Regions from separate parts of the Arthrobacter sp. MDT2-3 genome, predicted to be linked through region 3. Evidence: predicted binding sites of a transcription regulator. Region 3 holds the regulator's gene; each other region holds the start of a gene.
The links. Region 3 encodes HrcA, which represses chaperone genes, less so after heat shock. Its sites were predicted from a motif close to TTNGCACTCGNNNNNNNCGAGTGCNAA; they were not measured.

Region 1 (3,256 bases), on a different contig from region 3:
GTACCCGGACAGCAAGGAGGCGGTCTCCGTGGCCCCTGAACAAAACACGAACGGCCAGGCGGCCGGGCAGTCCGTCCCTGCCGGCCCGGCTCCCGAAGACGACCAGAGCCAAGACGACCAGGGCCAAGGGGAAGCCAAGGGCCAGGGCGTGACGCAAGGCATTCTGCCCACCAAGGCCGCCGAAGACGACCCGCGGCGCTGGGGCGATGCTGACGACGACCACGACGCCTGGCTGAAGGAACAAAAGCCGCCGCACTGGGGCTGAGTGACCCGGCCGGGGTGACGGGGGTGGCAGGGTTGCCCCGGCTCAGGGCCCAACCAGGACGAAGAACAGTTTGCCTTGGGTGGAGGCCCCCGCCAGCCGGGCAGCCTGCTCTGCGCTTGCCGCCACCACGATAAGCCCGTCCGTCTCGGCGGTGCCCAGCCACTGCCCGCTCTGGCCGCCCTTGCCGGACGTCCAGAGCACCGGCACGGACGCTGCCAGAACCTCGGACGGTGCCTGCTGGTCGAAGCCGTTCGCCGCCGTCAGCACCACGTTGACCAGCTGCCCGGGCGAGACGAGCTGGATGGATGACGGATCCGCCATCCGAAGAGGCACAGCGGCCGAGCCTGGAGGCGTGCCGGCCAGAAGCCCGGGACCGAGCAGTTGGGTGTCCGTCAGGAGCTGGCCCTTGCGCAGGGGAGCGACGAGCTGTTTCCCGGCCAACTCGCTTTCTTCGTCCAGGAAACCCGCGGCCATCATGTGCGGCGGCACCTGCACGTGGGCAAGGTCTGAGGCCGCCATGGCCGAGCCGGCAGGTAAATCCCTTGCGGCAGCCAGGGCTGTGACAGTGTGGACGGGCGCGGGAGTGAGCTGATGGACGGTGATTGCAGCCGCCGCGCAAAGCAGCAAAGCCACAGCGAGCCGGCGGTTCCGGCTCAGCCACCCGCCAAACCGGACCGCTGCCGGCTGGCGACCGGCACGGCCGGAACGGCGGGGCGTGCGCGGATATCGGGAGGCAGCGCGGCCGGGGCGGAGAAGGTTTGCAGGCATGCGCCTACGCTATGGCGACGGGGGTACCCGCAACAGGAGCGCGGTGCGCTATGTGGACAAAGCCGGGGCGGGCCGGCGTCGGACAGTCCTGCTTAGCTGGCTGCAGCAGGCGCCGGAGCAGTCGCGGCAGGTGCCGCTGCGGGAGCGGACGCTGCAGCAGCCGGGGCCGGCGAGACGGTGCTTCCCTTGGAGTCCCGGGAATCGGTGCGGTAGAAACCTGATCCCTTGAAGACGACACCGACGCTGTTGAACTTCTTGCGCAGCGTCCCCTGGCACTCGGGGCACGAGGTCAAAGTACTGTCCGAGAACGACTGGACGATGTCGAAGGCATGGCCGCAATCCTTGCAGGCGTACGCGTACGTTGGCACTGGTGCTCCTCCTCTTGGGCAAACGAGAGGTCCCGTGCTGCCTGGACGGAAGTCCGTTAGCAGTCGCAGGGCCTGAGTGCTAATTCTATCATCCCCGCAGCGTTGGACTGCGGGGTTCAGTGGTGGCCGTCGAGCGGCAGGAAGCCGGACGGCGCCAGGACGGCAGGGACGGGGCGGTCGAACTCCTCCTCGGGGATCTCGCCGGCGGGGAGCAGTTCTTCGTCATAGATAACGGCAGCCAGCGGGATGTTCTTCCCGGCGGTGGCGAGATGGCCCAAAAACTTGTCGTAGTACCCACCGCCTTGCCCAACGCGGTTGCCCGAAAGGTCCACGGCGGTGGCCGGGATGAAGAGGGCGGCTGCCGTTCCGGCCACATCCGGCCCGTGCCTGTCGCCCTTGGGTTCCAGGATCGGGGCGTACCGGCTCTGCTCAAAGCCGGCTTCCGGGTTCCAGAAGACCCATGCGAGCTCCCGCCCAGGCTCGCAGACAGGCAGCAGGACCCGATGGCCGCCGGTATGGAGTGCGCTGATCAGCGGAAGGGTGGGCGGTTCGACGCCTACGCCAAAGTAGACGCAGAATGTGGCAGGAGTACCGCCGGCGAGGGATGCAGCCCAGCCTGCGCCGTGGCGTGCGATGGCAGCCCCTGCCGCCTCCAGTTGCTGCGGGCTTAGGGCGGCACGCCGCTGCCGGTGGGCAGTGCGGATCCTGGTCTTGGTTGCCTTCGCGTCCTCAAGCACTGTGTCTTCCTCCATCGTTGCATTACGGCGTTGTGCCCTGCAGTCACAGGGACCTGCAGCTGCCTAATGATTACTGAATGCTTGACGCTGACGTTAGATTAGTCGGGTGACTACCAGTAACCCCAGAGTTCGCAAAGCCGTTATACCCGCTGCCGGACTCGGCACCAGGTTCCTGCCCGCCACCAAGGCCATGCCCAAGGAAATGCTCCCCGTCGTGGACAAGCCTGCCATCCAATATGTGGTTGAGGAAGCCGTAAGCGTGGGCCTCAACGACCTGCTAATGATCACCGGGCGGAACAAGCGGGCCCTGGAAGACCATTTTGACCGGGTGCCGGCATTGGAATCCACCCTTGAAGACAAAGGGGATACGACGAAACTGGCGTCCATCCAGGCTGCCAGCAATCTCGGTGACATCCACTACGTCCGCCAGGGCGACGCCAACGGTCTTGGCCACGCTGTCCTCCGCGCAAAACAGCACGTGGGCAACGAAGCCTTCGCCGTCCTCCTGGGCGATGACCTCATCGATGCCCGTGATGAACTCCTCAGCACCATGATTGAGGTGCAGGCGGAAACGGGAGGGTCCGTGATTGCCCTCATCGAGGTGGAGCCGTCACAGATCAGCGCTTACGGTTGCGCCGACATTGCGGAGATTGACGGCGAGGACTACGTACGGGTCAACCGCCTGGTAGAGAAGCCGGCCGCGGACGAAGCCCCTTCCAACCTCGCCGTTATTGGCCGCTACGTACTGCACCCCGCCGTCTTCGATGTGCTGGAGCACACCGGTCCCGGGCGGGGCGGCGAAATCCAGCTCACCGATGCCCTGCAGGAGCTTGCGTCCGGGGAGGGCGAGGGGCACGGCGTCTACGGTGTTGTCTTCCGGGGCCGCCGCTACGACACCGGAGACAAGTTGAGCTACCTCAAGGCCTGCGTCCAGCTCGCCATCGACAGCGAAGACCTGGGCCCCGGCCTGCGGGAGTGGCTGCCGGGCTTCACCGCCAGCCTGTCCAAGTAGCACCGTGCGCGCCGGCCCCATCTGGCCCGTGACCCTCGAGTGCGGAGACCTGGTCCTGAGGCCCATCAGGTACCGGGACAAGAAAGAGTGGACGGAAGTGCGGGCC
Region 2 (3,256 bases), on a different contig from region 3:
ACCGCCTGACGCCGCAGGCGGCTGCCGAAGCATTCAAGAAGGAAGTTGAAGGAATGCTGGCCGGCGCCAGGAAGTAGTTCCTGTCCTGCAGAACCCCGACAAATGCAACAGCGGCCCCCTCAAGCGAGGGGGCCGCTGTTGCGTGTGGTGCGTGCGGGACTGGCCCGGCGGGAAGGCTAGAAGCCGCCCATGCCGCCCATGTCATCGCCGCCGCCAACCGGAGCAGCATTCTTCTCCGGCTTGTCGGCCACAACTGCCTCGGTGGTGAGGAACAGGCCGGCAATGGAGGCCGCGTTCTGCAGGGCAGAGCGGGTTACCTTGACGGGGTCGTTCACGCCGGCGGCCAGCAGGTCGACGTATTCGCCGGTTGCTGCGTTCAGGCCGTGGCCGGCGGGCAGGCCGCGGACCTTGTCCACCACAACGCCCGGCTCAAGGCCGGCGTTGAAGGCAATCTGCTTCAGCGGTGCATCGATGGCAACGCGGACGATGTTCGCACCGGTTGCCTCGTCGCCGGACAGCTGCAGGTTGGCGAATGCCTTGGCACCGGCCTGGATCAGGGCCACGCCGCCACCGGCGACGATGCCTTCCTCAACAGCAGCCTTTGCGTTGCGCACTGCGTCTTCGATGCGGTGCTTGCGCTCCTTGAGTTCAACCTCGGTTGCGGCACCGGCCTTGATGACTGCCACGCCGCCGGCCAGCTTGGCCAGGCGCTCCTGCAGCTTCTCGCGGTCGTAGTCCGAATCGGAGTTCTCGATCTCGGCGCGGATCTGGGATACGCGGCCTGCGATCTGGTCGGCGTCGCCTGCACCCTCGACGATGGTGGTTTCGTCCTTGGTGACAACAACCTTGCGTGCCTTGCCCAGGAGTTCCAGGCCGGCGTTTTCCAGCTTGAGGCCAACTTCCTCGGCGATGACCTGGCCACCGGTGAGGACGGCGATGTCGGCAAGCTGCGCCTTGCGGCGGTCACCGAAGCCCGGAGCCTTGACGGCGACCGACTTGAAGGTGCCGCGGATCTTGTTGACGATCAGGGTGGCAAGTGCCTCACCCTCGATGTCCTCGGCGATGATCAGCAGCGGCTTGTTGGACTGCATGACCTTTTCAAGGACAGCAACCAGTTCCTTGACGTTGGAGATCTTGGAGTTGACGATCAGGATGTACGGATCTTCGAGGACCGTTTCCTGGCGCTCCGTGTCGGTGACGAAGTAGGCGGAGATGTAGCCCTTGTCGAAGCGCATGCCTTCGGTGAGCTCAAGCTCCAGGCCGAAGGTGTTGGACTCCTCGACCGTGATAACGCCTTCCTTGCCCACCTTGTCCAGGGCTTCTGCAATGAGGGCGCCGATTTCCTCGTCGCCGGCGGAGATGGACGCCGTAGCGGCGATCTCTTCCTTGGTTTCGATTTCCTTAGCGGAGTTCAGCAGTTCGGCCGTGACGGCCTCAACTGCCTTCTCGATGCCGCGCTTGAGGGACAGCGGGTCGGCGCCGGCCGCAACGTTGCGCAGGCCTTCCTTCACCAGTGCCTGTGCCAGCACGGTAGCCGTGGTGGTGCCGTCGCCAGCGACGTCGTCCGTCTTCTTGGCAACTTCCTTGACCAGCTCGGCGCCGATCTTCTCGTAGGGATCGTCCAGCTCGATCTCCTTGGCGATGGAAACACCATCGTTGGTGATCGTGGGGGCGCCCCACTTCTTCTCGAGGACGACGTTGCGTCCACGCGGGCCGAGGGTGACCTTAACGGCGTCGGCGAGGATGTTCAGGCCCCGCTCAAGGCCGCGGCGTGCCTCTTCATCAAATGCAATGATCTTGGCCATAACGGCAATAGTCCTTTCGGGACAGTCGTTAAGAATGAACCTTCGCTGCAGTGCCCGCGACGGACGATCCTTTGCCGTTGGCCTCTGTATGCCTCCGGGTGCGGATCTCACTCCAGTTAGGTGTTTCTTCGCTCCTCGACCGGTGCCGCGCGCCGCAGGCCGGAACCAGCATTGCTTTAGCAGTCGGTACGTCAGAGTGCTAACTCAATAATTAGCACTCCCCACGTGAGAGTGCAAGCGAAAGGGACGGAAAACAGTGCCTCCCGGCAGCGGCGGCTGCGATCAGTTCGAAGCCCGCCCCGCCGTCTCGTGGCCGCTTATTACGGGGTTGTTGTCGGCCCCGTAGGTGAAGACGGTGAAGGTGGCTGCCGTGACGTCCCCGTTGGCGTCGAAGGCAATCGGCCCGGACTCGCCGTCGTAATTGGCATCCGGCCCGGACTTCAGACGTGCCAGGCAGTCTTTGTAGGACTGGCACGCCTCCGCAGCAGCTCCGCCCGATGATCCTTCCGCTGTTCCTCCCGAAACGGCAATCAGGTTGGCGGCGATAGACCGGCCGGCGTCGTCCTGTGCCCTCACGGCAGCCAAGGCGGCAACGGTCACGGCGTCATAGGCTTCGGCGGCGAAGGACACGTCCTCGAGGCCCGGGTCCACCGTCAGGAGCCTTGCCTGGAAGTCGGCATCAGGAAGCTGGCCGGGAACCACCGCCCGGGCGCCCTCCAAGTAGCCGGCTGCCACCCCTGACCCGTACCGGCCGAAGGCACCGTCACTGAGGATGAGCAGCTTCCCGTCAACACGTGAATTTGCCAGTTCTGCCAGCGCACCCTGCGCCCCATCACGGGCGATGACAATGACGGCGCCCGCGTCGGCGTTGCCGGCAGCGTCGGCTGCGCTGCCGGCAACGCCCTGCGTGAAGGCGGCAGTTGCCAGCACTTCCACACCAGCCTGCTTGGCAGAAGCTGCGACGGCGGCGGAAAGGTCCTTGCCGTAGGAGCCTTCCTGGTACATCACGGCCACTGAGGTGGCACCGGCGTCCTTGGCCATCTTGACCAGTACCGGGCCTTGTGCGACATCGGCCGATGCGGTCCGGAAGTAATAGCCGCCGCTACTGATGTTGCTCAGCCCGGCGGCCGTGTTGGCGGGTGAAATAAGCGGAGTCCGGGCGCGGGAGAGGACGTCGATGGCCGCTGCGGCATGGCTGGAATCGGTGGGGCCGATGACGACGTCCGCTTTCGCGGCAACCAGCGCCTGGGCCTGTAATGCCACATCCTGCCCCGCGTCGGTGGGCAGGAGCTCCACCGGCCTGCCTTTGTGTCCGCCGGCGGCGTTGATCTCCTGCACGGCGAGCTTGGCGGCGGCCAGTTGCGGGGCGTTGAGGAAGCCGTTTTGCCCTGTGTTGTCCAGGATCAGGCCTACGCGCAGGGTACCGTCGCCAGAAGCCTCTGCGGCTTCCA
Region 3 (3,256 bases):
TTCCGGCACCATCCCGTCCAGGGACCCGGCCGCAGTGAAAAAGACGGGGTTGCTCACCGCTACAGGTTACCGAGCCGGTCCCGGAGCTTGGCGAACATGCCACCGCTGGCAGCAAGCTTGCCATCCGTAATCTGCTCGCCGCGAAGCTTGGCCAGCTGGCGCAGCAGGTCCTCCTGCGCCGGATCGAGCTTCGCCGGCGTCTCGACCTGGAGGTGAACCTTCAGGTCACCACGGCCGTAGCCGCGCAGGTGGGTGACACCAAGGCCGCGCAGCGTGATGATCTCTCCGGACTGCGTGCCGGCCTTCACGTCGATCTCCTGCGGCCCATCGAACGTTTCGAGGGTCACGTCGGTTCCCAGGGCAGCTGCCGTCATGGGGATGTTCAGGGTGGCGTGGAGGTCGTCGCCTTCGCGGACGTAGGTGGCATCGTTGTTGACGCGGATTTCCACGTAGAGGTCACCGGTGGGGCCACCGGCGGGACCGGCCTCGCCCTGCCCGGACAGCTGGATGCGCGTGCCGGTGGCGACGCCGGCGGGGACCTTGATGGTCAGGGAACGGCGGCTGCGGATCCGGCCCTGCCCGCTGCATTCGTTGCAGGGGTCCTTGATAACGGTTCCGAAGCCTTCGCAGGTACCGCAGGGCGCGGCGGTCATGACCTGGCCGAGGATGGAACGCACGGCCCTCTGGACCTGGCCGCTGCCACCGCAGATGTCGCAGCGCTCCGGATGGGTTCCGGGACGGCAGCACGAGCCATCACAGGTGGGACAGACCACTGCCGTATCCACTTCGAGCTTCTTGTTGACCCCGAACACCGCGTCGCGGAGTTCGATCCGGACGCTGATGAGCGCGTCCTGCCCGCGCCTGACCCGTGACGCGGGGCCGGTGGTGCCGCCGGCGCCGAAGAATGTGTCGAAGATGTCCTGGAAAGCAAAGCCCTGGCCGGCATACGCTCCCCCGCCGAACCCGTTGTCCGTGCCGTTCTCGTTGCCGGTGGTGTCGTAGACCCGCCGCTTTTGGGGGTCCGAGAGAACTTCGTAGGCGTGGGTCACTGCCTTGAAGCGGTCCGCAACATCCTCACCGGGGTTAACGTCCGGGTGAAGGGTCCGGGCCAGCTTGCGGTAGGCCTTCTTGATCTCTTCTCCGGTGGCATCCGGTGAGACTCCAAGGACTTCGTAGTGGCTGCTCAAAGTTCGTATCTCTTCCTTGTTGTTTTTGCCTGCAGTCTTACTGCATCACTGCTGGGCGCTTTTGGGCGCCGTCATACGGTCAGGGCCCCAAAATCCGTGACAGGTAACGGGCGACAGCCCTAACGGCTGCCATGGTGGTGGGATAGTCCATCCTGGTAGGACCCAGCACGCCAATCTTGGCGACGCTGTCCGGGCCGTAGCCCGTGGCCACAACAGATGCTTCCGCCAGGCCGTCATAGGGGTTTTCACGGCCGATGCTCACGGCTACGCCGCGGTGATCCTGCGCCATCTCGCTCAGCAGGCGCAGCATCACCACCTGTTCCTCAAGCGCCTCCAGCACAGGCCCGATGCTGAGCGGGAAGTCAACGTTGGAACGGGCGAGGTTGGCCGTGCCGGCCATCACCATACGGTCTTCGCGGCTGCTGTGGGCCAGGCCCTCCAGTCCGTGCGCCAGCGCCTGGGCTGCCTGCCGCTGTCCCGGGGCGACACCGGACACCACTGCGGGCAGGGAGTGCCCCAGTTGGGCCAAGGGGGTCCCGGCGAGGGAGCCAAGGAACCTGGCGCGCAACGCAGCGAGGGCTTCATCCGCCAGGTCCTGCCCGACGTCGATAACGCGCTGTTCCACCTTTCCGGTGTTGGCGATCAGCACCACCAGCACCTTCCGCGGTGCCAGGAGAACGAATTCGATGTGTCGGATCAGTGCTCGGTTAAGGTGCGGATACTGGACAACCGCCACCTGGTTAGTCAGTTGGGACAACAGCCGGACGGTCCGTTCCAGGACGTCGTCGAGGTCATCCGAGCCCTCAAGGAGGGACTGGATAGCCCGCCGCTCCGCCTGGGACAGGGGCTTCACAGCGGAAATCTGGTCGACGAAGAGCCGGTAGCCCTTGTCTGTGGGGATGCGGCCGGCGCTGGTGTGGGGCGCCGTAATCAGCCCTTCGTCCTCAAGCGCGGCCATGTCATTGCGGATGGTGGCGCTGGAGACACCAAGATGGTGCCGCTCCACCAAAGCCTTGGACCCGACGGGCTCGCGGGAGTGGACGTAGTCCTCCACGATGGCCCGCAGTACTTCCAGTTTGCGTGGCTCGCTCACTCTCCACCTCCATCCAGGGTTCAGGGCAGGCGTTCCGCCCGCACCGTGACGCTACAGCGGTTAGCACTCGACATGCCCAAGTGCTAACAGTCTATTATGACTCACCCCGTTGTTAGCATTGGTACCGCTCCGGGCGAAATTCCCGGCCGTGATCTAGCGCGAGGCGGAGTGATTCGATGCATTACCAGAACTGGGGAGCCCAGGACCTTTCCGCGCCCGCCAAGACGCAATTGCCCGAAGTGCCCGTAGAACGGGGCATGGTGCTGGAGGACGTGCAGTCCGGCTGGGTTGGCGCAGTGACCCGGGTGGAGAAATCAGGCGGAATGCATGTGGTGGCACTGGAGGACCGCAACGGAAAGTCCCGCTCCTTCCGGCTGGGCTTCGGGTTCCTCCTGGAAGGCCAGGCGATCCGACTGATGCCGCCCGCTCCGCGGCCGACCGCAGGCACGGCGACAGCCGCCGGCAGGACGGCCTCGGGTTCTGTCCGCGTGGCAGGCCAGAGAGCCCAGGTTGCCAAGGCGAGCCGCATCTGGGTCGAAGGAAAGCACGACGCCGAACTCGTGGAGAAGGTGTGGGGAGATGACCTTCGGGTGGAGGGCATCGTCGTCGAGCCGCTGCACGGCATTGATGACCTCGCGGCCGCTGTGGCCGACTTCAAGCCGGGGCCCGGCAGGCGCCTGGGCGTGCTGGTGGACCACCTGGTGCCCGATTCGAAAGAGTCCCGCATTGCCGATGCCGTGATGGCATCTCCCGGTGCCGCGGGGAATGTGCTGATTGTGGGACACCCCTACGTTGACGTCTGGCAGGCCATCCGCCCGGCTGTCCTGGGGATCGAGAAGTGGCCCGTGGTGCCGCGCGGGCAGGACTGGAAAACAGGCATCCTTGCAGCCTTCGGCTGGCCCCACGAAACCAAAGAGGACATCGGTCTGGGGTGGCAGAAGCTGTTGGGCGCCGTCCGCAGCTACGCGGACCTGGA

Region 1: AC5RUQ_RS07590 (FmdB family zinc ribbon protein) is a predicted target of HrcA. The motif match lies at 1,458-1,484, and genes of this name have one in related genera.
Region 2: groL (chaperonin GroEL) is a predicted target of HrcA. The motif match lies at 1,982-2,008, and genes of this name have one in related genera.

The regions. Positions count from the first base shown of each region.
Region 1 covers NZ_JBNHFS010000002.1:424,860-428,115, reverse strand. The annotation lists gene AC5RUQ_RS07600 (AAA family ATPase) at 1-265, shown strand, start outside; gene AC5RUQ_RS07595 (RcpC/CpaB family pilus assembly protein) at 308-1,033, opposite strand; gene AC5RUQ_RS07590 (FmdB family zinc ribbon protein) at 1,126-1,401, opposite strand; gene AC5RUQ_RS07585 (5-formyltetrahydrofolate cyclo-ligase) at 1,518-2,153, opposite strand; gene galU (UTP--glucose-1-phosphate uridylyltransferase GalU) at 2,245-3,150, shown strand; gene AC5RUQ_RS07575 (GNAT family N-acetyltransferase) at 3,155-3,256, shown strand, end outside.
Region 2 covers NZ_JBNHFS010000009.1:35,760-39,015, reverse strand. The annotation lists gene AC5RUQ_RS19950 (ABC transporter substrate-binding protein) at 1-77, shown strand, start outside; gene groL (chaperonin GroEL) at 177-1,805, opposite strand; gene AC5RUQ_RS19940 (ABC transporter substrate-binding protein) at 2,088-3,256, opposite strand, start outside.
Region 3 covers NZ_JBNHFS010000005.1:283,899-287,154, forward strand. The annotation lists gene AC5RUQ_RS16380 (16S rRNA (uracil(1498)-N(3))-methyltransferase) at 1-57, opposite strand, end outside; gene dnaJ (molecular chaperone DnaJ) at 60-1,187, opposite strand; gene hrcA (heat-inducible transcriptional repressor HrcA) at 1,267-2,280, opposite strand; gene AC5RUQ_RS16395 (DUF3097 domain-containing protein) at 2,457-3,256, shown strand, end outside.